DNA from 2 places in the Brevibacillus aydinogluensis genome. Region 2 is predicted to be linked to the other one. Evidence: predicted binding sites of a transcription regulator. Region 2 holds the regulator's gene; the other holds the start of a gene.
The links. The regulator Rex, encoded in region 2, represses fermentation and respiration genes when NADH is low (regulators of the CRP and FNR family bind a similar motif). The targets are predictions, from matches to a motif close to TTGTGAAATATTTCACAA.

Region 1 (14,357 bases), 1.2 Mb from region 2:
CTGTAGAATTCTGCAGGGTGCCTTTAGGTCGGGACATCCCCATTTCAGGTAAAATATAGAATAAGGCGGGTGCGGAATAAGGCGAGTGTTACTGCCCGAAATACAACGCTGATGGAGGAAAGAATGCGATGCAAAAGCAAGTGATGTCCGCGTTTCTCAGGCAGGTCCCCATGTTCCATGATCTGAGCGATCAAGAAATGGAACGGGTAGCAGAAATCGCGATATCCCGCTTTATTCCCAAAAAGTCCGTCATTTTTTCGGAAGGAAGCGAGAAGGAAGCCGTCTACTTTATCCAAGAAGGATTGGTAAAAACCTTTAAAACGGACGAAAACGGGCACGAGCAAATTGTCTCATTGTTAAAACCTGTGGACATGTTTCCGCACACCGGCTTTTTCAATCAGAATCCGTACCCGGCGACGGCGGAAGCGATCATTGATACGCATCTGGTGGCGATTCCCGTCCGTTTGTTCGAACGCTTGATGCTGAACACTCCATCGATTGCCGTCAAGATGATGCGCGTCATGGGGGATAAAATCGTGGAACTGCAAGAAAAGCTGCAATCGCTGTCCGGACAGCACGTCAAACATCGTGTGCTGTCATTCCTGCTGAAGCTCGCAGAACAGCATGGAGAAGTAAACGGAAACAGCATTACGATCAACCTGCCGATGACTCACCAGGAGATTGCCAGCTCGATCGGCACCACCCGGGAAAGCGTCAATCGGCTGCTGAATCAGTTCAGCAAGGAATCGCTGTTGAAGTTCGAGCGCAATCGCATCGTAATTATGGACCTGGAGGCGCTGAAGCGGCAAAAAGAGCTGAAGTAGCCTCCAGACGCTCCTGGCCGCCCAGGACCAGAAAAGCCCCGAAACGCGATGGTTTCGGGGCTTCAGACTGAAGACGGGGTGAAAGGCCTGCACAGTGATCCACCGAACCGCGGGTCTATCCTGTGTTGCCGGTCGGTTCGCCTGCCTTGCCGATGTCGCTGAACATGCCCGCGTAGTATTTGACTTCGCCGGCGTCGTTTCGGATGGCCGAGATGGTCAGCCACTCCAGATAGATCTCTCCGTTTTTGCGCTTGTTCCAAATTTGCCCCTGCCAGTGTCCTTTCTCCCGCAAGGAGCGCCACAACGCCTCGTAGAAGCTTTTGTCCTGCTTGCCCGATTTCAGGATGCTCGGCTTCCGCCCGATCGCTTCCTCCGCGCTGTAGCCGGTTACAGCCGTAAACGCCGGATTGACGGAACGAATGATGCCGTCAGTATCGGTCACCACAATCGCTTCCACTGTGTTCTCCAGAATGTTGGCCGCCAGGTGCAGCTTTTCCTGATAAAACAGCCAGATCACCAGAATCAGACTGGCCAGCGCCACCTGCGAAAGCGCCATAAACCCGATGGCATAATGCCCCGTCATGCTGTACAGCGTCGTCAAGATCAGCGGCGGGAAAAAGCCTCCCAGCCCGCCCATCGCCGAGATCATCCCGTTGGCGATCCCGGCCTGCTTGGTGAAATAGAGCGGCACCAGCTTGAAAATCGTGCCGTTGCCAATGCCCGCGCACAACGCCACGGTCAGGCAGCCGACCGTATACAAATGCATCGACGGCGAGAACGACAGCAGCACGGCGGCCACCGTCATCCCGGCAAAGACGAGCATGAGAATTTTGAACGGATTGAACCGGTCACCAAGCCAGCCCCCTACCGGCCTCATCGCCGTCGCCAGCACGATAAATCCGGCTGTCCTCATCCCCGCATCGACTTTGGTCAATTGAAAATGGCTCACCAAAAAGTTGGGCAAATACACGGTAAAAGCGACAAACGAACCGAACGTTAAGAAATAGAACAGGCAGAGCAGCCACAGCTTCTCATTGCGCGAGACATCCTTGATCTGCTGGCCAAGCGGCGTCTTGACCGGCGTCTCCTGCCGGTCGCCAAGCACGAAGTTGAGGCCAGCCATTGCCAGCAGCAGAATACCGTAGCTCATCACCGTGTTGGACCAGCCAATATAGCTGGCGACGACCGGTGCGCCAAACGACGAGATCGCCGTTCCCAGATTGCCGATGCCGTAGATGCCGTTGACGAAGCCGTGCCGTTCCTTGGGAAAGTATTTGGGCAGCGAGGTGACACCAACCGAGAACACCGCGCCGCCGATCCCGAGCAGGATGCCGCCAATGACGAGGTCGGCAAACGAATCAGCCCGGCTGATCCAGTACACGGGGGCGAGCAGCAGCACGAAGCTGATCATGAACAGCTTGCGGGCCCCATAACGGTTCGTCCAGTACCCGACGGGAATGCGCAGGACTGACCCGAACAAGACCGGTATAGCCGTCACCCAGGCCAGCTGGGCGCTGGTCAATGCGATTTCTTCCTTAATGAAAGGCATCAGTGACGACAAAATCACCCACACCATGAAACCAACGACGAGGCTGATCGTCTGCAGCGGCAGTTGATAAGCTCCCTTGCTCCCCATCTTTCCATGGCCTCCTTCCTGTTCTACCGGTCATAAAGCGCGGCTTCGGCCCCCGCTTCACCTCTGCGCCGATACAGCACGTAGCTGCGCCGCAAATACCCGAGCGGCAAGCTGAACACATGTACAAGGCGCGTGAACGGCATGACGAGATAGAGCACAAACGTGGTCAAAATATGAATCTTGAAGCCAAGCGGCACCGTCCGCATCAGTTCGGGGTCCGGTTGGAAGACGAACAAGCCGCGCAGCCATGGATTGATCGTCGTCCGGTAATCAAAGCCGGAGTGGCTTACCGCATTTGCCGCCGTTGCCGCGAGGCCGCTGAGAATGACGATCGCCAGCACCACGAGCGCGATCTTGTCGCCGGCGCTGCTCGTCAGCCGGATGCGGGCGACGGCGAACCGGCGGTACAGCAGGATCAGCACGCCGATGAACGTAATGATGCCCGCCGGCAAGCCGCCGACGATCGCAACCAGGTGATACGCCTCGTCGCTGATCCCCAAAGAGCGGTACACGGAGACGGGAACGAGCAATCCGGCGATGTGGCCGCAGAACACGGCGATGAGGCCATAATGGAAAAACAGGCTGCCCCATCGCAGAATCCGCTTCTCCAGCACCTCGCTGGACTTGGATGTCCAGCCGAACGGATCCGTCACATAACGCCAGATGATCGCCGTGATAAAGATCGCCGCAATGATATAGGGCAAGACACCCCATACGAACAGCTCCATCTTGCTCAATTGTCTCCCCTCCCTGTCAGCGTCGGTTCCGCTGCAAGCTCCGCAGGCGCCTCGGGGACAATCTGCAGCAGCAGCTCAAACAGTCCTGTATACGGACTCCCCGCTTCTGCCAGCGAAAGCCGGATCGAGTGCAGCGCAGGCCGGCTCCAGGCCAGCACCTCCTGCGCCGCCGACCAGGATGCCGATGCCGCAAACTCCAGTACAAGCGGCAAGTAATCAGCCAGCTCGCCGTCCTCCAGGATGAAGCCGGCTTCGGCGTAGCGGCGCTTCCATGCCAGCAGCGCCGCGCCCCGCTCCCGTTCCTCTCCGTGCTGCTCATACGTCAGATACAAATTCGTCGTTCTGCCGAAATCAAAGGTGCGCACATATTGCTCCTGCCATGCGATCTCGCCTGCCGATTCGGCTGCATTCAGGAATGCTTCGATGTGTCTGGCCGCCTCCGCGTCGGCAGCCGCGATCTCTGCCGCCATCTCGCGGGCCGCAGGCAGATGCTGCCGCCACTCGCTGCTCGGATACTCCAGCAGCCGCGACAGCAGGCCGCACACGCGCTGTGATGTTCCGATATCCATACGAGCCGTCTCCTCTCCAATCAAATCAAAATACGCCGCACGAGCCGGGACCGCCAGCAAAACTCAGTCCGCATCCGCCCTGCTCATGGAACAGATCGGCCACCTGTTCGCGATGCGCCGGCGGGATGACAAAACGGTCATCGTACTTGGCGATTGCCAGCAGACGATACATATCCTCGACGGTCTGCTCATCCATCCCGATTTCGCTCAGCAGTGCCGGATCAGTCGCTCTCTGGGTCTGCTGGTTCCGCATATACATGCGCATCACCGCCATCTTGCGCAAAACGTTTCGAATCACCTCGACGTCACCTGCAGTGAGCAGGTTGGCCAAATATTCAAGCGGAATCCGCATCCCGTCGATCGCCGGAAAAATATCGTATGGATCGCGTTCGCTTCCTATCCCTTCGATTCGGTTCATGATCGGGCTGAGCGGCGGCACGTACCACACCATCGGCAGCGTCCGGTATTCCGGGTGCAGCGGCAGTGCGATGCCCCAGTCCATGACCATTTTATAGATCGGCGATCTTTGCGCCGCCAAAATCCAATCTTCCGGGATGCCTGCCCTCCGCGCTTCCCTGATCACATCCGGGTCGTGCGGATCGAGGAAAATGCCCAACTGGGATTTGTAGAGATTTTTTTCATCCGCCACCGACGCGGCTTCCTTCACTTTGTCCGCGTCGTAGAACATCAAGCCGAGATAGCGGATGCGGCCGACGCAGGTTTCCGAGCAGATCGTCGGCATCCCGGCCTCAATCCGCGGGAAGCACAGCGTGCATTTTTCCGCCTTGTTCGTCTGCCAGTTGAAGTACACCTTTTTGTACGGGCAGCTCGATACGCAGAACCGCCACGCTCTGCAGGCATTCTGGTCGACGAGAACGATGCCGTCCTCCTCCCGCTTGTACATCGCCCCGGACGGGCAGGACGAGACGCAGGCCGGATTGATGCAGTGCTCGCAGATTCGCGGCAGGTACATCATGAACACCTGCTCGAACTCCATGAGGATCGATTCCTCGATCCCCCGCAGATTTGGGTCCTCTCGTCCTGTCTCATTCACTCCGGCCAGGTCATCCTCCCAGTTTGGTCCCCATGTCAAATCCATATATTTCCCGGTCACTTTCGATTTCGCCCTGGCCACCGGTTGATGCTTTTGTTCGGGACTGGCGGTCAATTTTTCGTAATCATAGGTCCACGGCTCGAAATAGTCGTCCAGGGTCGGCTGGTCGGGGTTGTGAAAAATGTTCAGCAGTCGCGCTGCCCGTGTTCCCGATTTCAGTTCCAGCTTGCCGTTCTTCAATTCCCATCCGCCGTTGTACCGTTCCTGATCTTCCCACTGTTTGGGATATCCGATGCCCGGCTTCGTCTCCACGTTGTTCCAGTACATGTATTCTGCCCCGGAGCGGTTTGTCCACGTGTTTTTGCACGTGACGCTGCACGTGTGGCAGCCGATGCATTTGTCCAGATTCATCACCATGCCGACCTGCGCTTTAATGTTCAAGCCAATCCACCTCCTGCAATTTCCGGATGATGACGTTCAAATCCCGTTGGTTGCCTGTTGGTCCGTAATAGTTGAACCCGTAACTGAGTTGGGCGTAACCGCCGATCATATGCGTCGGCTTGACATGGACGCGGGTCGGGCTGTTGTGCGTACCGCCGCGGGTCTCTGTAATCGGCGTTCCCGGAACGTGGATATGGCGGTCCTGAGCATGGTACATGAACGCCATCCCGCGTGGAATGCGATGTGTCACGACGGCGCGGGCCACGACGACGCCGTTGCGGTTGAAGCATTCGATCCAGTCGTTGTCGGCGATCTGCGTTTCGGTCGCATCCTCGTGGTTCAACCAGATCGTCGGCCCCCCGCGGAACAGCGTCAGCATCGGCAGCGCGTCGTAGTACATGCTGTGAACAGACCATTTGTTATGCGGCGTCAGGTAGTTCAGGACAATTTCCTTGCCGTCCTTGACCGGCCGCTTGCTGTTTGGATGAAACGGCGCATGTTTGAGGGTCGGCTTGAATGTCGCCAATGTCTCGCCGAATTCGCGCAGCATTTCATGGTCGATGTAAAACTGCTGTCTCCCGGTTAACGTTCGCCACGGAATAAGCCGCTCCACATTGGTGGTGAACGGCGAATAGCGGCGTCCGCCTTTTTCCGAACCGCTGAACGCGGGGGAGGTGATGACCGTTTTCGGCCTTGCGGTGATCTCCTCAAACGTGAAACATTCTTCCTCCCGTTCTTCCGCCAAATCTTTCAGGTGCAGCGCCGTTTTCTTCTCCAGCGCTTCCCATGCCTTGACCGCCATTTTTCCGTTTGCGGTCGAAGAAAGCGTGAGAATGGCCTCGGCCACATTCCGGTCCGTACTCAAATCGGGACATCCCGTCGCAACCCCGTTTCCTCTCCGGACGCCAAGCACGCGCTTTAATCGGTCGTATTCGTCCGACGCGGACCAGACAATGCCTTTTATGCCAAACGGTTTGTTTTCTACCAGCGGGCCGAGGGAGATCATTTTTTCGTACACGGACGCATAATCCCGCTCGACGACGTGAACGTGCGGCATCGTTTTCCCCGGAACCGGCTCGCATTGTCCCTTGCTCCAATCACGCACGAGCCCGTACGGCTGCGCCAGTTCATCCGGCGAATCGTGAAGGAGCGGCGTGGTGACGATATCGTTTTGCGGCCCGTCGAACTGCCGGGCGGCCATCGTCGAAAAAGCGCGCGCCAGTTCCTTGAACGTCTCCCAGTCCGAACGCGATTCCCATTGGGGGGACACGGCCGGATTGAACGGATGAATAAACGGATGCATGTCGGTGCTGCTCAAATCGCTCTTCTCATACCAGGTCGCGGCAGGCAGCACGATGTCCGAATACAGCGCCGTGCCAGCCATCCGGAAATCAAGGTTGACGAGCAAATCCAGTTTGCCTTCCGGCGCATTCTCCTTCCACTCGATTTCCTGGGGACGCAGCCCGATGTTGTCCTCGTTCAGCAGCCCGTTTGAGGTGCCCAGCAAATGTTTGAGAAAATATTCGTGCCCTTTGCCGGAACTGGAAATCAGGTTGGCTCTCCATACAAACAGGACACGCGGAAAATTAGCCGGGTCATCCGGATTCTCGATGGAAAACTTCAAGGTTCGATTTTTCAGCTGTTCGGCGACATAAGCGGCGATCTCTTCCCTGGTGCGGGCACCCGCTCGCTCTGCATCCCGGTACAGTTCCAGCGAATTGCGGCTGAACTGGGGATAGGATGGCAGCCAACCAAGCCTTACTGCCAGCACGTTATAGTCGGCGCTGTGCTCGTATCTGGCTTTCCCCGCCAGCGGTGACACCAGACTCTCGATCTGAGTATCTTCATAGCGCCATTGGTCGGTCGCGAAGTAGAAAAAGGACGTCCCGTTTTGCAGACGCGGCGGCAAGGACCAGTCCCTGGCAAAGGCGATCGTCTGCCAGCCTTCCGCGGGGCGCAGCTTCTCCTGGCCGACGTAGTGCGCCCAGCCACCGCCGTTGACGCCCTGACAGCCGGTCATCAGCACGAGGTTGATAATCGCCCGGTAGATGACGTCGGAATTGTACCAATGGTTAATCCCGGCGCCCAAAATAATCATCGACCGTCCCTTCGTCTCCACCGCGTTTTGCGCAAACTCGCGGGCGATTTGCACGACAGTATGGCGGTCCACGCCCGTAATTTTCTCCTGCCAGGCCGGCGTGAACGGTTGGTCGTCATCGTAGCTCTTCGGGCACGAGTCCCCCAGGTTCCGGTCGATCCCGTACTTGGCCAGCACGAGGTCGCAGACGGACGTCACGAACAGCGTTTTGCCGCCCTGTTCAATCCGCTTGACCGGTACGGCTCGCTCCATCACGTGCCGGCCGTCGTCGTCAAAATACGGGAGCTGAATCGTCAGCACTTCATCATGGACACCCAGCAGGGAAATGCGCGGGTCGATCGCGGTTCCGTTCGCGTCTTCCATGCGTAAATTCCATCGGCCCTCTTCGCCCCAGCGGAAACCGAGGCTGCCGTTGGGAACGGCGAAAGACCCGCTGTTGTCGTCGTACACCACCGTTTTCCATTGAACGTTGTTTCCCGCAGCTCCCAGGTCCTCCGCCAGCAGGAAACGGTCGGCCGTATACGCGCCGTTGTTTTCCGTAAGCAGCACCAGGTTGGGGAAATCCGTATATTGTTTGGCATACTGCAGAAAATAATCAGTCTGATTCTCGACATAAAATTCCTTCAGGATCACGTGCCCCATCGCCATAGCGAGCGCACCGTCCGTCCCGGGCTTGACCGACATCCACGTATCGGCCAATTTGACGAACTCCGCATAATCGGGACTGATGGAGACGACTTTCGTGCCGCGATAGCGGGCCTCAGCAAGAAAATGGGCGTCCGGCGTCCGGGTCATCGGCAGATTGGACCCCCATACGAGAATATAGCCGGAATTGAACCAATCGCTGCTTTCTGGAACATCCGTCTGATCTCCCCAAATTTGCGGCGATGCCGGCGGCAAATCGGCGTACCAGTCGTAGAAGCTGAGCAGCGGTGCACCTATGAGCGAAAGGAAGCGGGAGCCAGCCGCATAGCTGACCATGGACATCGCCGGAATCGGCGAAAACCCGATGATCCGATCCGGTCCGTACTTTTTGATCGTATGGATCATCGACGCCGAGATGATTTCCGTCACCTCATCCCAGGAGACGCGGACAAACCCGCCTTTTCCGCGGGCCGATTTATAGCGCTTCGCCTTCTTTGGATCTTCCACAATGCTGGCCCATGCCCGCACCGGGTCTTTCTCTTTGTTTTTCGCTTGTTTCCACAAGTCGAGGAGCGCGCCTCGTATGTAGGGGTACTTGACGCGCAGCGGGCTGTACAAATACCAGGAGAAGCTGGCTCCCCTCGGACATCCGCGCGGTTCAAAATCCGGCATGTCCGGACCGGTCGAGGGATAGTCCGTATGTTGCGTTTCCCACGTGACAATGCCGTCTTTGACGAATATTTGCCAGCTGCAGGAACCGGTGCAATTCACGCCATGGGTCGAACGTACGACCTTGTCGTGCTGCCACCGCCTGCGGTACATATCTTCCCAGTCCCGGTTCTCGGGGGACATTTCACTCCAGCCTTCGGAATATTGTTCCCGTTTGGAGAAGTATCTCAGTTTCTGAAACAATGGCGTTTTCTTGCCCATGATATACCTCCCTTGTTGTAGGTGCGGCGCTATGCTTTGTTCATCCCGTTGCTTCTCAATGTAGCATTCCATGTTCACTTTTCATGTGAAAAAAATCACAATATCACCGCGTTGGACGCCCGATAAACACCAGGTTTCAAAAAATCGACAAAAAGCGGACTCCTCCGTACGAAGAAGTCCGCTTTTTCCCCAGCTACGTTCATCCGCCGATTTGCGGCATACACCGGGCGGTTGGCGTATGCGCCGTCATTTTCATGCCTCATTTCTGCCCGTTGTTCCATTGATCAAGCATCTGGCTCATTTTTCTTTTCGCTTCGGCAACGACTGTTTCAATGTCCTGGCGGGACGGTTGATCCAGATGGATCCCCGCCAATACAGCGACGGTGCGGCCAAGTGTGCGGCATGCCGTCTCTGCCAGTTCGGCAGCGAGCGGTCCTTCCCGATGGCCGGGCAGAGCCAACACCTCAACTTGTACGTCCTGATCATTGGTGACGTATGCTGTTGCTGACGCCCCGATGTGGGCCGTCCCCCCGGTAACCAGGAAGACCACGTCCCTTCCCATCATGAACGGGCGAATCTCTACCATCTCAAAATGAATTGATTTATCCATAAAGCTCGACGCCTCTTCTCTTTCAGTCCTGACCTGTCCTGCACTCATCATAATAACACCGCAGTTCCGCATCACGAATGATCTTGGTCACACGCTGAAAAAAGGTTGCAGATATGTGACCAAGATCACAATAGCGGCACCTCCCTTTTTTTATGATGAAAAACGTAAAGCAAACCAGCACGTACGGGGGAATACTGAGTTGGGTATTTTGGACGAAATTTCCTCATCATGTGGTCTTGCTATGTCCTTTCGTGTTATGCTGTTCACACCACATGCGGCTCCGTTTATATATGGTGAATCGGGATTATCGAAACAGGAGGGAACCACCGATGATAAAAGCGGATCTCGCAGGGAGCATTCGGAATACGTCCTGCTTTTCAGAGGGGAATTTTGCCAAACTGAAGGAAATCATGTGCGACAACCATTTTCCTGCGGGATCGCATTTATTTTGGGAAGGGGACCCGGCGGACAAACTGTACTTTCTCCATAAAGGAAGGGTGCGCATTACCAAAGCGACTGATGACGGCAAACACTTGGTCATTTACACGCATCAGGCAGGAGATCTCTTCGGCCAAGTGGACCCTTTTCGCGAATCTGTTCATTTTTTTGGTGCGGAAATTCTTGAGGATGCTGCTGTCGGAATCATCCAGCAACAAGATCTGGAAGCGTTGCTGCTGCAGCATGGCGATCTGGCCGTAGAGTTCATGAAGTGGATCGGACTGATGAATCGGTTGACGCAATCCAAATTGCGCGATTTGATGTTGTTCGGCAAACTGGGAATTCTGTGTTCGCTGCTTATTCGTTTGGGGAATACATATGGAATCGAACAAGGCGGGCGCATCTTCATTTCCAAAAAGTTGACCAATTCGGAGTTGGCGGATATGATCGGCACGACACGGGAAAGCGTGAACCGCATCCTCGGGGATTTGAAAAAAGCGGGTGTCATTTCTTACGAAGATGGACATATTGTCATCCAGGACTTGGATTACCTGCGTGATACGTGCCAGTGTGAAAACTGCCCGAAGGAAATTTGCCGGGTCTAAAGACATTGCCATTTTACAACACAATTCACGAAAGAAGGCTGACTGTTGACCATGCTGACTGTGTGCGAGTTGATTGCCGGATGAACGCAGCGAACCGATCAACTATAAGGTTAAAACGCATTTACGAACCGCCCTCTCCGGAAGACGGCGTACGCATTCTGGTCGACCGGCTCTGGCCGCGCGGCATTTCAAAAGAGCAGGCGTCCCTCGATGAATGGATGAAAGAAATCGCTCCGAGTCCCGAATTGCGCAAGTGGTTCTGTCATCAACCGGAGCGATTTGCGGAATTTACGCGAAGATACGAACTGGAATTGTCAGAAGATCCGACCCGGTGCAGACTCGTCGATCGGATATGGGAACTCGCGTCTGAAAAAAACGTCACGCTTGTTTATGCCGCAAAAGATCCCGTCCACAACCACGCCATTGTTCTGCAGCAATGGCTGAACCGCCGCTTACATTCGGATGGGTGATACCAACAGTGCTGAACCGACTTCCTTATGGCTGCATGTGGAATGCACTCCCGGATGGCACTTGCCCTGCTTTGTCAAATGGAATCACGGCAAACCGCACGGCTGAGTTCTGCTTTTTCTTCCGCGTTCAACATGTTTTCCGCCATGGGAAACAGCACGTTTTCTTCTTTCATGAAATGATCGGTTAAGACGGCATGGGCCTGAAGCGCATAGGAAGCAATCTCTTTCGCCCGTCCGGCATCCGCCGTCCCCTCCAACTGTTCCACGGCCTCCAGGAATTTCTTCAAGTTTTGTTTGGCCAACTCGTGTTCATATTCCATCACGGCGATTGGCCCCATCTGTCTGCCAATATATTTTGCCATGAGGGGAAAGAGCGCACCTTCTTCCCGTTCCGAATGAGGGTCGAGTTCTCTCACAAAGGCTTCCACTTTTTGTTTCAGCGCTGCAAGCTGAGCGGTCCAGTCCGTTGTTTCCTGATCCGCGCCGATTTCAGCCGCCTCCCGGGCAAACGCATCCATTTGTTCCCGAAGCGGTCCGTGCTCGCGTTTCAGTTGGGCAAGCGGTTCGCACAGTGCTACCTGGGCTCGGCCTTCCGACATCATGTGGCCACAATGGTGAGGCATTTGTTCCATACAAGATGCTCCTTTCGTTTTTTATGTGCACATTTGAAACGCTCAAAACCGTATCCATGCAGGATTTAGTCTGGTTGGCAACTGGTGCAGATATGCGGCACGATTCCAGCCCCCCACAACAGCCCTGCGCATAGGAAAGGCTCATTTTATGCCACATACACGACCAACACTGTACCGGCAATCAGCACGGAATAGGCAATCTCAAGTATGCCCGTCTGTTTGACGGATAGTTTCGTGTGCGGTGACCAGACGGCCCGAACAGCCAAAACGGCCAGCGGCACCAACAACCCGGGAGGGAACCATAACGCCCCTGCGACGAGTAGAGCAAGATGGTACATGACAGAGAATCTGTAATACATCGCATTGTGCTTTTCCCGAATCATCGTCTTTACGTAAAAAACCGTTCCCGTAAAATACAGGATGCTGAATCCGAACAGCTCAGCCGCAAGCCTCCAATCGGTTCCTCCCCCCGCCTGATACGCAACAAACACCATCAGGCTGAACTGTACGACAGCGGCCAGGTCGTTGAGAAGGGCCCTTTCCTGATTGCGCCTGGCGTAATAACAATTGACGAGAAACAACGGGATGAAAAACGGAACCAACCGCGCCAGTGCCGGGTCCAATACGAGCAGCAGGAAACCGATTGGAATCAGCAAACTGCCGTATACCTGCATCGGTCTCCGGTAGATCGTGGTCTTTTTCGTCCGCAGCCACTGCAGAAAAGCGTACGAGAACAAGTAGGCGAGAAACCAGCCGAGAAAAAGCAGCACATGCAGCCAAACGGGCTTTGCCGCGAACATGCCGAATAAAAACGGAATAAGCAGCATCGCCCAGGCCCCATGTTGGTTGGGTATATATCCCTTTTTCATCCGATCCCCCTCCAGGTTCACTGGGCCTTGTCAAACGTTTTCCTCCATATCTGCAATCTTACCGTTTTACACGCGGAAATAACACATTGTTTTCCAGGTGTATGTGTTCGAACAAATCCGATTCCAGTTCTTCGAGCTTCTGAAATGTCAGGGTATACGTCCGGCATGCCCCTTCAGGCAGCCGATAATCTTGCGTGACCGCCCTCATTTCTTTTAACAGTGTGCCCACAGCGCTGTGGTCGGCTTCCAACTCCTCAATTGTATGTGCCGCCTTTGAGATGTCTGTTTCAGCGCCTGTTTGTTCAGCTTTGCGAATCAGTGGAAAGACCATTTCCTCTTCCGTGATCAGGTGCTGCTCCAGCTCCATCTTCATTTGATGGAACAGTTTGTGAAGTTGGGCCAACTCCGGATGCAGCTGACCGTGCACCCGAAGAATTTTGGTAGTAAATTCACTGAGCAGCGGCAGTTCTTTGAGCAAATAGGCATGATGGGTTTGTACGATATGGTCGATCAAATCGGATAGGCTCGCCTCCCGCCAGTCTGTATCCTGCCCCCGTTTCTCCTGTGCCTGCTGAAACATTTGATTCAAACGTGCAAGAAACGCGCTCTTGTCAATCTGTTGCTGCTCCAGCACCGCGGATAACGTGCGGCTGCCGCCGCAACAAAAATCGATCTGATATTCCCTCAACAAATTGCTGGCGCCGGGAAAACCGGCTACAATGTCACCGATCGTTTCGGAACCGTTGAATGTCTGACCCATGTTCCGGCCTCCTCGTCTAATGTAATGGCGATGCTTCTGTCTAATAGTTTACCGCTGTCGGACATTCGGCAATGTGACGCGAATCACAAAAATCGCGCTTTGTACGGTTCCATTTCAGCTGCACGCAAAAAAAGCTCTTAAGATACGGTTCGCATCTTAAGAGCTGTTTCGTTATGTAATGGTGCCGGTAGAGGGACTTGAACCCCCACGGTTTCCCTCACGATTTTGAGTCGCGCGCGTCTGCCAATTCCGCCATACCGGCACGTTTATGGAGGAGGCACCCGGATTCGAACCGGGGAATAAGGGTTTTGCAGACCCGTGCCTTACCACTTGGCTATGCCTCCATGTTCTGTTTTATTTATATTCGGCATGGGCTGACCATGTTCCGCCCAAAGCCTATCGAGGAGACAAATGGAGCGGACGACGGGTCTCGAACCCGCGACCTTCGCCTTGGCAAGGCGACGCTCTACCAATTGAGCTACGTCCGCATAAATGGCTGGGGCACTAGGATTCGAACCTAGGAATGACGGAGTCAAAGTCCGTTGCCTTACCGCTTGGCTATGCCCCAATATGAGATTAAAAATGGGGCGATCGATGGGAATCGAACCCACGAATGTCGGAGCCACAATCCGATGCGTTAGCCACTTCGCCACGACCGCCACGCAATGGCAGGGGCAGTAGGAATCGAACCCACACCAAAGGTTTTGGAGACCTTCGTTCTACCGTTAAACTATGCCCCTGTATATGGTGGCTCGGGACGGAATCGAACCGCCGACACGAGGATTTTCAGTCCTCTGCTCTACCAACTGAGCTACCGAGCCATCGCTTAACGAAAATGGCGGAGCTGACGGGACTCGAACCCGCGACCTCCGGTGTGACAGACCGGCGTGAACTCCAGCTTCACCACAGCTCCAGATTTGGTTGCGGGAGCAGGATTTGAACCTGCGACCTTCGGGTTATGAGCCCGACGAGCTACCAGACTGCTCCATCCCGCGACGATAACAATTCTACTGTAATGGTGGAGGCTGACGGGATCGAA
Region 2 (14,357 bases):
CGTAAACAGGGCATAGGGCAGCGCTGTGTGGTCCTGCACCTGGCCGTCCACGCTCACGCTGACATCCTGTCCGCTTCGCCTAAGTTCCATGTGGTGACCGTCAAACTCCCCGCTTACTTGAAACTGCTGTCCCTGGTAGCGTCCGCTCAGGACGTGATCTTTGAGCAATACTTCAAACGGCCGCTCCTGTTGCCCGGTGAGCTGGTCCAAGAGAGCGGCCACGACCGTCCGATCCGCTTCCGCACGTTCCGCCTCCGCCATGATGGTCACCTTCCCGGCGTGCCGGTTGTGCAGTGCCCCCAGCGACACGCCAAGGAAAAACAGGCCGAGAAAAACAGGGATCAGCCACCAGAGCTGCTTGGGCCGGACGTACATGTCCTTCCCCTCCTGTCCCGTTTTTCCTTACCCTATGTGCGGCGGGAAGGTTTTAGAACGCTACGGAAAACTTGCTAAACATACCCCCGGTCGTCCCGGTCATACTACAGATACACCCCGAGGAGGTGAGCGCGTGAAACCGTCGCAACGAACGACATCTCCTGACGTGCTAGGGTATCTGCTCCAGGAATACCGCGTCTCCTGGGCAGCGTTGTCGTCGCCGCTGAGAACCTTGACCCACTCGCCCACACTTAAGTTCCGCCACGCCCCGCTTACGGACGTGTGGAAAAAATGAGCGTGGCATGGCGTCCAAACAAAACTTCCCTTACCTACACCTACGCTCCCCTTCTCCTGTCACTTGCCCTGACAGGAGACTTTTACCGTTTCAGCGTTTGGAACACGCGGTTTGCTTCAAAAATCACGCGCTCCTCGTCCACAGTCAACAGCTCGCGGTTGCGCATCAGGAACCGGCCGGCCACGATCGTGTCGGTCACGTCCCGGCCATTGGCCGCATACACCACGTGGGAGACCGGGTTGTGAGCGGGATGGAAATGGGCCTGATGGCTGTCCAGGACGATCAGGTCGGCCTGCTTGCCAGTCTCAATCGACCCCAGCGCATCCGGCTGGAACACGCCATCCGCCCCGTAGCGGGTAGCCATGCGCAGCGCTTCTTCCGCCGGAACGGCAACGGGATCGTAGCTCACTCCCTTGTGCAGAATAGCAGCCAGCTTCAACTCTTCAAACAGGTTCAGGTTGTTGTTGCTGGCGGTGCTGTCTGTACCCAGCGAAACGCTGATCCCCTTCGCCAACATTTTGGGAACCGGCGCCACGCCGCTGGCCAGCTTCAGGTTGCTCACCACATTGTGGGAGACTTTCACCTGATAGTTTGCCAATACATCTATTTCTTCATCCGTCAAATGGACGGCATGAGCTACCAGCGTCGGACGGCGGAACACGCCCAGTTTTTCCAGGTGGGCGACCGGACGAAGGCCATAATCCTGCTCGTTTTGCCCCACTTCCCACTTCGTTTCCGACATGTGGATGTGAATCGGCAAAGCAAGCTCTTCTGCCCGTTCCACAATTTGCATGATAAATTCCGGCGGGCAGGTGTAAGGCGCATGGGGTGCAAGCATCGTGGTGATGCGGCCGTCCGCCTGATTGTGCCAGTTTTTGGCAAAATCGGTGGCCTCCTCAAGTTTTGCCGCCCGCTCTTCCTCCGAGCAGAGGCCGATCATGCCGCGGCACAGCCGGGCGCGCATCCCGGTTGCTTCCACAGCTTTCGCCACTTCGTCCATGTGGTCGTACATGTCGACAAACGTTGTCGTCCCCGTGCGAATCATTTCAATCAGCGACAGGTATGTGCCCCATTTCACATGGTCGCCGGTAAACTGCGCTTCCAGCGGCCACATTTTGTCTTCGAGCCACTGCTGCAGCGGCAGATCGTCTGAGTATCCGCGCAACAGCGACATGCCCGCATGGCCGTGCGTGTTGATCAGGCCCGGCAGGACGTAGTTGCCCTTCAGGTCGATCACCTCGTCGTAGCCGGACACATCCTCAGGCGTCGGCCCAACGTACGTAATCGTGCTGCCGGCAAACGCGACGGCCCCATCATGAATCACTTCGTTCTGTTCGTTTACGGTGATCACGGTGGCGTGAGTCAAGATCGTCTGTTTCATCGTACCACTCCGTTCTTACGTTAGATAATAAGCCAGGCTTTGCAGACTGGACGTCACATCCGCATAGTGGATGCGCACCTCTTTCTCCGTCCGAATGGTCGTCGGCGCGAAGTTGAGAATGCCTTCGATCCCCGCCTCGATCAAGAGATCGGCCACTGATTGTGCGGCGGCAGCCGGGACCGTAATGATCGCCAGGCGAATGTGACGCTCCTTCACCGTCTCTTTCAGCTCTTCCAACGGCTGGATCGTGATCCCTGCGATCTGCTTGCCCTGCTTGGCCGGATCGCTGTCAAAAATCGCCGCGATCCGTATCTGATCCTTCAGGAACGCATTGTAATTGCTGATGGCATGGCCGAGATGGCCGGCGCCGACGAGCGCGACGCGGATTTCCTGATCCAGTTTGAGAATCTGGCGGATTTTTTCCACCAGGTAGTTGACGTCATAGCCGATGCCTTTTTTGCCGAAATCGCCGAACGCGGCTAAATCTTTGCGGATTTGGGCGGGGTTGATGTCCAGATTTTTGCCCATCTGCTGGGAGGATACCGTCGTCACGCCCACTTGCTGCAGATAGCTCAAATAGCGCAGATAGATCGGCAAACGGCGAACAACCGCTTCTGAAATTTTTTCACTTTTGGCCACCGTACGGTCCTCCCTCCTTACGTTTTTCGCTTGACGACACGGTAATCGCGGCCGTTGGACAGAATCGTGATCGTGCCGTGCTGGCTGGTGATGAAGGTCTCCGCCCATGATTCGCCCAGTCGTTCCAGCACTTCCTCCTGGCTGTCTTTCAGCTCGTTTCGGGACTTGCCGGTCAGAATGACTGCCACCTGCGGGTCCACCTTGGAGAGAAACGGCTGGGAAGAGGCCTGATTTCTCCCCTGGTCGGCCACCTTCAGCACTTCCGCCTTCAACTGCCCGCCGTACTGCTCCAATAGGCGCTCTTCCGCCTTTTCATTGATGGCGCTGGCGAAGAGAAAGCGAAGCTGGCCGTGTCGCAGCCGGAATACCAGGGAATTGTCCTGCGGAGACAAAAACAGCGGTTCGCTGGGATGAAGCACGTCCAACACCACGTCGTTGTCCAGTCTCGATCGCGTCGCCGTCCGCGACGGGCAACAGCTTCTTGTCCCCTTTGAGCGGGACAAACCCGCGAATCGACGGCTCGATCAGACGGGGCAGAATGACCGTATCCACCAGCAGCCGGTCGCTGAGAAAGGCAAAGCCTCCCGCTTGTTCCGGCTGATCGTTGGTCACGACGACGTAGTCCAGCCGCGTCAGTTTTTGCTCGGACAACAAGCCAAACAAGACGGGCCAGTCTTCCGCGCTTCCCGTGTCGACCAGCATGGTCTTTCCGCTTGGCAGTCGGATCAGCGTGCTCTCGCCATGCGGCAGGGCGAGAAAGTGGATCACCAGCCCGACAAATTCGCGTTCGTCGTCGCTGGCGTAGGGGTCCTCCACCTTCACCGCGTTCTGCAAATGACTGTCGATCGAACAGCCGGCGAACAGCACGACGCACAGCAGCAGCCAACAAGCCTTACGCGTAATCCCCAGCATTTATTCTATCACCTAAATCCCTGCGAGACTATTGCTTCATTTTATGAGCCTCGCCAGGATTGCATGCAGACCGGCGCTCAACGCCTTTCGTTATGTGCCGGTCTCTTGGGCCAGAAACGGACCGATCCGTTCACGGAGCTCCGGCCAGGTGCCCGTCTGCACCTGAAACGGCGGCAGGGATTGCAAAAACGCCCGGCCGTAGCGTGACTCGATGATGCGTGCGTCAAACACGACCACGACGCCGCGATCCAAATGATGCCGGATCAGCCGGCCGACGCCCTGTTTGAACTGGATCACCGCCTGCGGCAGAGCCAGCGACATGAAGGCGTTTTTCCCGACTGCTTTCAACTGCTCCGCTCTCCCCTGATATACAGGGTGGTTGGGCGGCGTAAAGGGAAGCCGCACGATGACCAGGCAGCTGAGCGCTTCGCCGGGGATGTCCACGCCTTCCCAAAAGCTGCTGGTCCCCAGCAGCACGCTATGTTCCAGCTGTTGGAACAGCCGGACCAGCTTGCTGCGGTTGCTGCTGTCAATGCCGTGGCCAAGCAGGGTGTATGGCTCGTCCGTCAACTGCTCCTTCATCATCTGGTATACCTGGCGGATCATCGAGTGAGACGTAAACAGGATCAGTGTTCGACCACCGGCGGCGCGGATCACGTCCAGGCAGCCCTGCACGACTGCTTCCAGGTAGTGTTCGTCGCTTTCTTTTCCCGGGGTGGGAAAATCAGAAGGGATGAACAGCAGTCCCTGTTCCTCATAGGCAAACGGGGAGGGCAGGGTCAGGGTGCGGACCTTCTCCTCCGGCAGCCGGTCCAGGCCAAACCGCTCGATCATGTAGGTAAAGCTGTTCTTCACCGTCAAGGTGGCCGAGGTGAGAATCAGACTGCGTTTTGCGGCAAACAGCGGATGGGCAAGCACATCGGCGACGTTTAGCGGTGCGGCGTGCAAATAGACGTGCTTGCGCGGAGTGCGGGCCTCCACTTCCATCCAGCAGACGTACGCCGTGTCCGGTTCCAGCAAAAAAGTGAAGCAGTTCGGCCGCTTCCTGAAGTTCGTCCACCAGGCCTGACACGTCCGTCCTGAGGCTGCGCAGCTCATACGGCGGTTTTTCGTCGGCGGGGATGCACGCAAGCAGGCGGTCGATCAAAGCGGTGTACGACGTGAGGGCATCGATCACCCGGCGCGCCGCTCTGCGAATCCGCTCGTGTCGGCCGGAAAACGACTCCTTGCGGTACCGCACGGTTTCATGCCCGGTATCGGTCGTCTCCTCTCCCCGATCCGCCGCCCATTTGTACAGCAGCTGAGTCAACTGCAACGCCTTTTCGCGCAGCGCGGGGAACAGCCCGTCCATCTCTTCCAGGATCTCCGCGACTCTGCCCCCCTCATCCGCCTGCCAATCCAGCAGTTCGGCGGTGAAGCGGCGCACAAGGCTGCCTTCTTCCGTTGCCGCCCGATCCAGGAGGAACATCATTCCTGCTGTGGACAACTGCTTGCCGAGATGAGCGGTAGCGATCTCTTCCAGATGGTGCGCCTCGTCGATTACTGCCGTCTCATACGGCGGCAGGATCCGGCTGTCTGCCTGCAAATCGCTGATTAAAAGCGCGTGGTTGACGATCAGGATGTCCGCGTCCCGCGCCCGCTCCCGGGCCTGGAAATAGTAGCAGCGGCTGAACCACGGGCAGTTTCTGTGCAGGCAGGAAGCGGCATCGCTGTTCACCTGCTGCCAGTACAACTGTCCGGTGGCGGGCAGGCTCAGCTCTTCCACATCGCCCGTTTCCGTCTGGGTCAGCCAGATGAGCATTTGCCCTTTAACCAGGCGCAGTTCCTGACTGTTTCCCTCCACGGGTTCCTCCAGGCTTTGTTCAAACTTGCGCAAGCAGAGATAATTGCCCCGCCCCTTCAGCGTGGCCGCCTCAAAGTCAAACGGCAGCGATTGTTTCAGTGCAGGGATGTCCTTATGAAACAACTGCTCCTGCAGGTGGATGGTGTGCGTGCTGATCACCACGGGTTCACGATTCTGTTTGGCCCACACGATGCTGGGCAGCAGGTAGGCGAGCGATTTGCCGGTCCCGGTCCCCGCTTCCACCAGCAGATGGGCACCATCGCTCATCGCGTCATGGATCGCGCGCATCATCGCTTCCTGCGCTTCTCGCCGCTGATAGCCAGGCAGGTTGCGCCCCAGCGCCGCCTGTTCATCCAGCATCTGCTCCAGCAACTCGGCAAACGGTTTTGTCGGCGAGTCGGACCGGGCAAGCGGCGCCTTGGCACGTCCGTCCCGTTTGCGCAGGGCAAGCTGGCGGTACACGTCCCACAGCTTTGACTCGTCTGCCCTGGTGCCGGATTCATCCAAAAGCGGCACCTCCGCCAGCTTTTCCATCTCAATGTGGCGCAGCAGCACGTCGATGTCAGTGCGAAACGACGAAACGAGCATTTGCAGCCGCTGCACCGTCACCAACGGAAGTTGGCGCAGGATGTCCAACAGATGCAAAAACAGCCTGGCCGTCGCCAACGCGTCGCTGTCCGCCTGATGCGGACGGTCGTGTTCGATCTGCAGGTCATCGGCCAATTCCCCCAGGCGGTAGCTGTTTTGCATCGGCATCAAAAAGCGGGACAATTCCACCGTGTCCAGCACATATCCGTCAAACGTATAATAGCCCTGGCTCAGCAGGGCTTCTTGCAAAAATTGCAGGTCAAATGCGGCATTGTGAGCGACAAAAGCCCGCCCCTCCAGCATGCGCAGGAACCTGGGGAGCGCTTCCTCCAGCGAGGGGGCATCTGCCACCATGTCGTCTGTGATGCCGGTCAACTGCGTAATAAACGGCGGGATCGGCTGCCCGGGATTGATCAGGGTGGAGTAGCTCTCCGTAATCTGCCCGTCGTCGATGGCGACGGCGCCAATCTGGATGATGCTGTCCCCCTGCCGCGGGTGGCTTCCCGTTGTCTCAAAGTCTACGACGATAAAACGATTCAATCTCTTGTCACCTCGTACGTGCGCGGACAGTAGGGCGTCCGCTTCCCTAGCATTCGGCAGCGTCCGTACATATTCCTGCTCCGGTCACTGTCTCCGGCTGCAAAAGCTCGCTGGCGACCGTCGGTCCCCCAAGTTTGGCGGCGCACAACTGCAGGTAGAGCGGAATTTCCTGAAAGTGGCCGCTGTGGGGAAGCACCCGTCGAAAATAGTGCTCCGCCAGCCGCCAATTCTCCTCCGCAACGGCAATCCGGCCGAGATGGTAATACCCGAGCGAACGAATATACGGATCACCGTCCTCGGTAAACGGCGCGGCCAATCGCTTGGCTGTCAGCGTGTCCCCCAGCCGCTCGTATGCGGTGATCAGTCCGGACTGGGCCAGCCGGTGATCCCGCTGGTTGCTTAGGATCGAGCGAAACGTCGCCAGCGCGTCGTCCACCCGGCCGTCAAACAGCAGCATCCAGCCGTAGCTGAAGGTAAAGTCGGGATTGTCCGGCGCTAGGCTGATCGCTTTTTTCATCAGGGTCAGCGCCCGCCGCGTGCCGGCGATTAACCAGGTGTTCCAGGCCAATCCGTGCCACGCCCACCCTTCGCGAGGAAATCGCTCTACCAAAAAGTGGTAGCACACCTGGGCGCGGTGATAGTTGCCCAACGATTCATAGAGGCTGGCCATCTCCCGCAGTGTCTCGCTGTCCAGCTTGCGCGTCGGCAGTTTCAGCAAGTCCGGAGGCAGCGGCTGCGCCGACTCGTCACGCGCCTGCAGGATGCGGGCCGCCCTCAACCAGAGCAATTGCGCTTCCCAGTCAGAATCCCCCTCGTGAAGCAGCGATTCGATCGTCTCCAGCGCCTCCTGCACATCGTCGTCCTGCAGGTAGCAGAGCGCCAGGTTAAACCGCGCCTCCCGCTGTTCCGGATGGTGTTCGAGCGCCGTCTTGAAGGCTTGTGCCGCCTCCAGCCACTGCCGTTCTTCCGCCAGCATGCAGCCGATCGCATTGTAGCTGATCGCCGCCACCACCGGCGATTGGGCTGAGCGGCTGAGCAGGCGGAATTCCCGGAGCGCTTCCTCTCTCGCCTCGGAAAACAACAGGCTGTAGGCGTAATACAGCCGACCGCTCTCCCAGTCCGGCGATTCCTTGAGCAGTTCGGCAAAGCACTGTCGGGCGTCCTGATAGAGGCGAAGCTGATAAAACCCTTCGCCTTTGCGGTACATGTGCTCAAAGGGACGACCGGCCACATCTGCCGGGAACGTTTCCAGGTTTACGGCGGCCGTGCTGCTGACATCGTCATGTTGTGTCCCCGACGATGCGTTGACGTCCGTAGTTTCCATCGCCGGCGCGGCTGCGCCCGGTTGACTTGCATCAGCAGACGGATACTCACCCTCCAATTGCGGGTATTCTCCCTCCAGCTGCTTGATATGGCGAATCGCAATGGACAGCTTTTCCTCAAACTGCAGCCACAGATCGACTACCCGATCACTCACCTGGCGCAGTTCAAACAACTCTTCGGCGAGCCGGAGCTTTTCATCCTGGGACGCCGTCGGCCACTTCCGTTCGATTGTCTCCGCTTTGGAACGCAGCGCAGAGAACCATTCTTCCAGCTTCATAAAAAAGCCACCCCCTTGTGGCGTGAGTAGTCTCATTGTCTCACAAGGCAGGTGGCTCTATGCAGGCCTACCGCTTCCGTCAATAGACGGTCGCGTGCACTTCCTCCGCCAGCAGTTGGGCAATTTTGTTGTTTTCGTCCATAATGGCCACGCGCGGCTTGTGGGTGCGAGCTTCTTCGTCCGACATCATCGCGTAGGAAATGATGATGACGATGTCGCCCGGCTGCACCAGGCGGGCGGCGGCTCCGTTCAGGCAGATTACCCCGCTGCCCGGCTCCCCTTCTATCACGTAGGTTTCCAGGCGCGCGCCGTTGTTGTTGTTGACGACTTGCACCTTTTCGTTCGGCAGGATGTCCAGCGCATCGAGGATTTCCTTGTCGATGGTGATGCTGCCGACGTAGTTCAGGTTGGCTTCCGTGACGGTGGCGCGGTGGATTTTTGCTTTCATCATCGTGCGAAACACGGCGGTCTCCTCCCTATTTTCTGTCGTGGTCGCTATACGGTTACGAGCATGTTGTCGATCAGGCGAGTGCGGCCGAACCGCACCGCCAGGGCGAATATCAGCTGCTGGCCGGGGCTGGCCGTGTCCACTGGCGTCAATCGCGGGTACGTCAGCACCTCGACGTAATCGATCTCGGCCAACGGCTCGGCCGTGATCATCTCCGCCATGCGCTGCTTGATCTCGTCAAGCGGAACGCCCTCTTTGAGCCACGCATCCGCCTGTTTGAGGCTGCGGTACAGGACGGTGGCCTGCTGCCGTTCCTCCGGGCTGAGATAGACGTTGCGCGAGCTCATCGCCAATCCGTCCGGTTCGCGCACGATCGGGCAGGGCACGATCTGCACCGGAACAGACAAATCCTCCACCATCTGGCTGATGACGGCTAGCTGCTGGGCGTCCTTTTGTCCAAAAAAGGCGGCATCCGGCTGGACGATCTGAAACAGCTTCAACACGACAGTCGCTACGCCGTCAAAGTGACCTGGACGGGATTGTCCGCACAGCGGCTCGGACACCTGCGCCACGGAGACGGTCGTCAACACCTGACGCGGGTACATTTCCTCCACGCTCGGGGTGAACAGGAGGTCAACTCCGGCAGACCGGGCCAGTTCACGGTCCCGTTCCAGATCGCGCGGATAGCGATCAAAATCCTCGTTGGGCCCAAATTGCAGCGGGTTGACAAAAATGCTCATCACGACAAAATCGCACGTCTCCCGCGCCTTCTTGACCAGGCTGAGGTGGCCGTCATGGAGATAGCCCATGGTGGGCACAAAGCCGATCCGTTTCCCCTGCCGGCGCGCTTCGCCGACCAAACGGCGCAGTTCGGCAATCGTGGGTACCTGCAGCATGCGTTCGATCATCACCGGTTCACTCCTTCTCCGTAGAGCTGTTTCACCGTTTCCTCCGCCGCGTGAAAGACGTGTTCGGGAGCCGGAAATCGGCGCTCCTTCACATCGGAGACGTATGCCGCCACTGCTTCGCGGATGATGGTCCCGGTATCGGCGTAACGCTTGGCGAACTTGGGCTTCCAATCTGACGACCCGTAGCCGACCAGATCGTGCAGGACCAGCACCTGGCCGTCACAGGAGGGACCGGCCCCGATGCCGATGACCGGAATCTCCAGCTTGTCCGCAATGACAGCAGCCACTTCCTGCGGCACACATTCCAGCACGAGCGCAAACACGCCCGCTTCCTCCAGCGCCAGCGCATCTTCCAGCAGACGGCGGGCCTGATGCAGCTCACGCCCCTGCACTTTGTAACCGCCCAATTGGTGAACGGCCTGCGGCGTCAGACCGATGTGCCCCATCACCGGAATACCGGCCTGCACACAGCGCGTGATGATTGGGGACAGCTCCCGGCCCCCCTCCATTTTTACCGCTTTGGCCAGCCCCTCCTGCAGGAGACGGCCCGCGTTTTTCACTGCTTCCTCCACCGTTCCGTGGTAGCTGAGAAACGGCATGTCGCTGACCACGAAGGCCCGCTTGACCGCCCTGGTCACAGCTTTGGTATGGTGCAGCATGTCGTCCATCGTGACCGGGATCGTCGAATCGTATCCCAGTACCACCATCCCGAGCGAATCTCCCACCAGGATCATGTCCGCTCCCGCTTCCTCCACCAGCTTGGCGGAAGGAAAATCGTACGCGGTGACCATGGTGATCGGTTGGCCGTCACGCTTTTTTTTACGCAAATCGGACGTGGTGACCGGCGCCAGGTTGTTTGTCATCTCTCCCACCTCTTTGTGCGCCCCACCCCGTGGACCCATCCGGAAATAAAAAACCCTCTCGCCGAAAAGGGAGAAGGGTGTCCATGCAAACATATGTCCATGGTCGCTGGATTCCTTCTGTCTCGGTCCACACAGGCTCTGAGCAGATTGTAGTCCATTACGATGTGTTGTTCATACATAAAAAATACTCCCGGTTTGAAGTGCCGTTCGCCGGACGATACGGCCTCCACCATAGGAGTATACCAGAAGACTTATTCGTTTGCACCATAATTGACGTCGGCGGAATACACTTTGTGCCGTGCACCCGCGGCGTCTTCGATAATCAGGACGCCTTCTTCGTCGAGACCAACTGCTCGTCCTTCCAGTTCGGAATGGATGGTTTTGACGGTCACCCACCGGCCGATCGTGTAGGAGCACGCTTCCCACTCCGTCTTGATCCGGTCAAAGCCGTGCCGCAAATAGTGGTCGTACTCCGCTTCAAAGATCCGGCAAAACTGCTGGATGAACCGCACCCGGTCGACAGTCGTCCCGCTCTCGATCGCAAGCGACGTGGCAATGTCCCTAAGCTCTTCGGGAAAATCGGCCGCGGCGGTGTTGGCGTTGATGCCGATGCCGATGACGAGGTAATTGACACGGTCCGCTTCCGCATTTAACTCCGTCAGCACGCCGCACACCTTTTTGCCCCCGATAAAAATGTCGTTGGGCCATTTGATCTTGACGTCCACGCCTGTCTCCTGCTGCATCGTCTTGGCCACAGCGACAGCTGTCAGCAGCGTCATCTGCGGTGTTTTCGGAATCGGAATCACGGGACGGACGATCATGCTCATCCAGATGCCCGTGCCCTTGGGCGAATGCCAGGCGCGTCCCAGGCGCCCTTTGCCGCCCGTCTGCTGCTCCGCGATCACCAGGGTCCCTTCCGGCATCCCTTTGGCTGCCGCTTCATGCGCCAACAGCTGGGTGGAGACTACCGTGTCGTAGGCCAACACGTGCTGGCCAATCCGCTTTGTGTCCAAGCCGGCGATGACCGCTTCGGCGGACAGGCGATCGGGGGCGGCCAGCAATCGGTAGCCCGCCTTGCGGACCGCTTCCACCTCGTAGCCTTCCTGACGCAGTTCCTCGATATGCTTCCACACGGCCGTCCGCGAGCAGCCGCAGGTCTGGCTCAGCTCCTCGCCGGAGATAAATCGGCCGGGATTGGCGTGAAACGCCTTTAGGATTTCCTGCTTAATGTTCATGACGCGCTACCTCTCTCCTTGCCTCTTCCACCAGTGCCTCCGGAGTGTTGGGCAGTCCGTGCAGCGCCGTCTGCTCCAACAGGTGCAAGAGCACGCGCTGAATCCATCCCCCCGGTTTTCGTTCCAGCGCCGCCTGCAGATCGCGACCGGTGACAGCCAGTTCGCGCAGCGACTTGACCGGCATCGACTCGTAGGCGGCAATCAGCGACCGGGAGGAGCGGCCGTCCTTCCGCTTCCACCAGCACGCTTGCAACAGGTTGTCCGTTTCCATGCAGACTTGCCACCCTGCCTGCAGCAGCAGTCGTCCCCACTCCACGTCGCGCGGCGCATCCCAATCCGGCCGCAGCGACGCCAGCAGCCCGACGAATTGGGCGATCGCTTCCACTTCCCGCTTGGACATCCGAAGCTGTCGACAGAGCGTGCGCGCCTCCTGCGGGTCAAACCGAGCGGCATACATCAGCAGGGCCCACTTTTGGTTGAGCGTACCCAGGTGTACCAGCCGCCACGCCTGCTCGTTCGACGTCCGGAACAGGCGATCGAGCAGCGGAGAAAAACCGGCCAAACCCGTCTGCACAATCAGGCCGATCCCCTTTTGCGGCGCCGCACTGTCGACGATCTTGTGCAGTTCGTCCCGAATTCGCTCTGCGGCGATATGCGACAAGAGCGGTGCCGTTTTCTCCATCGCCGCCAGGGTAACCGGCTCGATGGAAAAGTCAAGCTGCGCGGCAAACCGCACCGCCCTCAACAGCCGGAGGGCATCCTCGCAAAAGCGCCGCTCCGCGACCCCCACCGCCCGGATCAGCCGATCCCGCAGGTCGTCCCGCCCGCGAAACGGATCGCGCAAACGGTCGAACCGATCCATCGCCATCGCGTTGATGGTAAAATCGCGCCGCTCCAGGTCGAGCTGCAGGTCGGAGACGAAGCAGACCTCTGTGGGCCGGCGGTAGTCCTCGTACGTGCTTTCCACCCGGTACGTGGTCACTTCAAACATCTGGCCGTCAAGCCTGACAGAGACGGTGCCGTGCTGCAGGCCGGTAGGAAAGTGATCGGGAAACAGCCGCATGACGTCGCCGGGATGGGCATTCGTACATATATCTATATCGTGTACGGTTCTGCCGAGCAGCCAATCGCGGACGCACCCGCCGACGAAATAGGCTTCATAGCCGTTGTCCTCCAGTGTGCGCAGGATACGAACCGCCAGTTCCTTGAGCAACTCCTTCACCCCGTTTTTTCGTCCGCCCAGCAAAGGAGGCGTTTGTGTGAAAATCGTATATGGCCTGTTCATCATGATTTCCAAGCTGTTTCAGATGGCGAAAAGCAGCCTGTACCGTCCGTGACCGTCATGACGATCCTGAGCCGATCAGCTGGCGGTACAGCGATTCGTACTGGGACGTGATCTTCTCGTGACAGAAGGTTTCACACGACCGCCGGATACTGTTGCGGGACAGGCGCTGGAAAAGATCCGGGTCGGTCAACAGGCGCACGGTCCGTTCCGCCATGCCAGCCACGTCCCCGACCGGCAGGAGAAAGCCGCACTCGCCGTCCAGCACCACTTCCGGCAATCCGCCCGCATTGGTCGTCACGACCGGCACGCCGCAGGCCATGGCTTCCAGCGCTACCAGCCCGAAGCTCTCCTTTTCCGACGGGAGCAACATGATGTCGGCCATGGAAATGACCTCGGCCACATCCTCCTGTTTGCCGAGGAAATAGGTGTCCCCTTCCAGACCCAGTTCGGCCACCATGTTGCGTACCGAGGCCAGGTCAGGCCCCTCGCCAATCAGCATCAGCTTGACCGGAAGCTGCTCCCGTACCAGCCGAAAAACTTCGATCACGTCCGGCACCCGCTTGACTGGGCGAAAATTGGAAATGTGCATCAGGATCTTTTCGCCGTTGGGTGCGAACACGCGCTTCCACTCTCCCACCTCTTTGGGATAGTAGCGCCGTTTATCCACAAAATTGTAGACCGGGACGATCTCCTTGTCGACTTGCAGCAGGTCGTACGTCTGCCGGATCAAATCCTTGGAGACGGCGGTGACCAGGTCGCTTTGCTCGATCCCGAAGCGAATCATGCCGCTCAGGCTGGAGTCGTATCCCAGTACGGTAATGTCTGTTCCGTGCAGGGTGGTTACGATCTTGAGCTGTTCGCCCACCATCTGTTTGGCCAGATAGGCGCACAGTGCATGGGGAACAGCGTAATGGACGTGCAGCAGGTCCAGCTTTTCGTTTTGGGCCACCTGCGCCATCCGGTTGGCCAGCGTCAAGTCGTACGGAGGGTATTTGAAAACGTCGTAATGATTTACTTCCACTTCATGGTAAAAAATGTTGGGATGAAACGTTCCCAGGCGGAAAGGCATGCTGGATGTGATAAAGTGAACCTGATGGCCCCGCTCCGCCAGCAGTTTGCCCAATTCCGTGGCAACCACGCCCGATCCGCCTAACGAGGGGTAGCAGGTAATGCCAATCTTCATCGAGGTGTTCTCTCCTTCCTACAAGCTCGTCAGCACGTAAGGCGCAGCGCTGACAAACCCCTCCGCGTACTTGACGCCTGCCTGCTGCCCGAACAGACGTTCCCTGTATTCGACCAGTTCCAGATACCCGTTGTTGAGCGGCGTAGCGACGCTGCCTTCTTCTTTTTCAAACTGGCTGCGGTACGCACGCAGCACCTCCATTTTTTGCTCGTACACCGGCGTGACGTCCACGACCACATTCGGCGTCACCGTCGTGTTGATA

Region 1: a site for Rex is predicted at 13,390-13,407, ahead of ric (iron-sulfur cluster repair di-iron protein). Genes of this name have one in related genera too.

Annotation. Positions count from the first base shown of each region.
Region 1 is NZ_OY569118.1:3,347,532-3,361,888, forward strand. Features, by position in the region: gene Q7F15_RS16485 (Crp/Fnr family transcriptional regulator) at 129-824, shown strand; gene Q7F15_RS16490 (nitrate/nitrite transporter) at 940-2,460, opposite strand; gene narI (respiratory nitrate reductase subunit gamma) at 2,484-3,188, opposite strand; gene narJ (nitrate reductase molybdenum cofactor assembly chaperone) at 3,194-3,766, opposite strand; gene narH (nitrate reductase subunit beta) at 3,792-5,261, opposite strand; gene Q7F15_RS16510 (nitrate reductase subunit alpha) at 5,251-8,937, opposite strand; gene lpdD (prenylated flavin chaperone LpdD) at 9,194-9,544, opposite strand; gene Q7F15_RS16520 (Crp/Fnr family transcriptional regulator) at 9,874-10,587, shown strand; gene Q7F15_RS16525 (DUF488 domain-containing protein) at 10,668-11,057, shown strand; gene Q7F15_RS16530 (hemerythrin domain-containing protein) at 11,132-11,689, opposite strand; gene Q7F15_RS16535 (YwiC-like family protein) at 11,836-12,558, opposite strand; gene ric (iron-sulfur cluster repair di-iron protein) at 12,617-13,318, opposite strand; tRNA gene Q7F15_RS16545 (tRNA-Leu) at 13,498-13,580, opposite strand; tRNA gene Q7F15_RS16550 (tRNA-Cys) at 13,588-13,662, opposite strand; tRNA gene Q7F15_RS16555 (tRNA-Gly) at 13,731-13,806, opposite strand; tRNA gene Q7F15_RS16560 (tRNA-Gln) at 13,812-13,886, opposite strand; tRNA gene Q7F15_RS16565 (tRNA-His) at 13,902-13,977, opposite strand; tRNA gene Q7F15_RS16570 (tRNA-Trp) at 13,985-14,058, opposite strand; tRNA gene Q7F15_RS16575 (tRNA-Phe) at 14,064-14,139, opposite strand; tRNA gene Q7F15_RS16580 (tRNA-Asp) at 14,155-14,231, opposite strand; tRNA gene Q7F15_RS16585 (tRNA-Met) at 14,237-14,313, opposite strand; tRNA gene Q7F15_RS16590 (tRNA-Val) at 14,335-14,357, opposite strand, start outside.
Region 2 is NZ_OY569118.1:2,195,378-2,209,734, forward strand. Features, by position in the region: gene Q7F15_RS10700 (hypothetical protein) at 1-375, opposite strand, end outside; gene Q7F15_RS10705 (hypothetical protein) at 509-670, shown strand; gene Q7F15_RS10710 (amidohydrolase) at 753-2,051, opposite strand; gene Q7F15_RS10715 (redox-sensing transcriptional repressor Rex) at 2,067-2,690, opposite strand; gene Q7F15_RS10720 (ComEC/Rec2 family competence protein) at 2,708-3,109, opposite strand; gene Q7F15_RS10725 (ComEC/Rec2 family competence protein) at 3,003-3,602, opposite strand; partial or broken gene dinG (ATP-dependent DNA helicase DinG) at 3,693-6,573, opposite strand; gene Q7F15_RS10740 (tetratricopeptide repeat protein) at 6,620-8,173, opposite strand; gene panD (aspartate 1-decarboxylase) at 8,253-8,636, opposite strand; gene panC (pantoate--beta-alanine ligase) at 8,669-9,529, opposite strand; gene panB (3-methyl-2-oxobutanoate hydroxymethyltransferase) at 9,529-10,392, opposite strand; gene Q7F15_RS10760 (biotin--[acetyl-CoA-carboxylase] ligase) at 10,644-11,627, opposite strand; gene Q7F15_RS10765 (CCA tRNA nucleotidyltransferase) at 11,617-12,840, opposite strand; gene bshA (N-acetyl-alpha-D-glucosaminyl L-malate synthase BshA) at 12,968-14,095, opposite strand; gene bshB1 (bacillithiol biosynthesis deacetylase BshB1) at 14,114-14,357, opposite strand, start outside.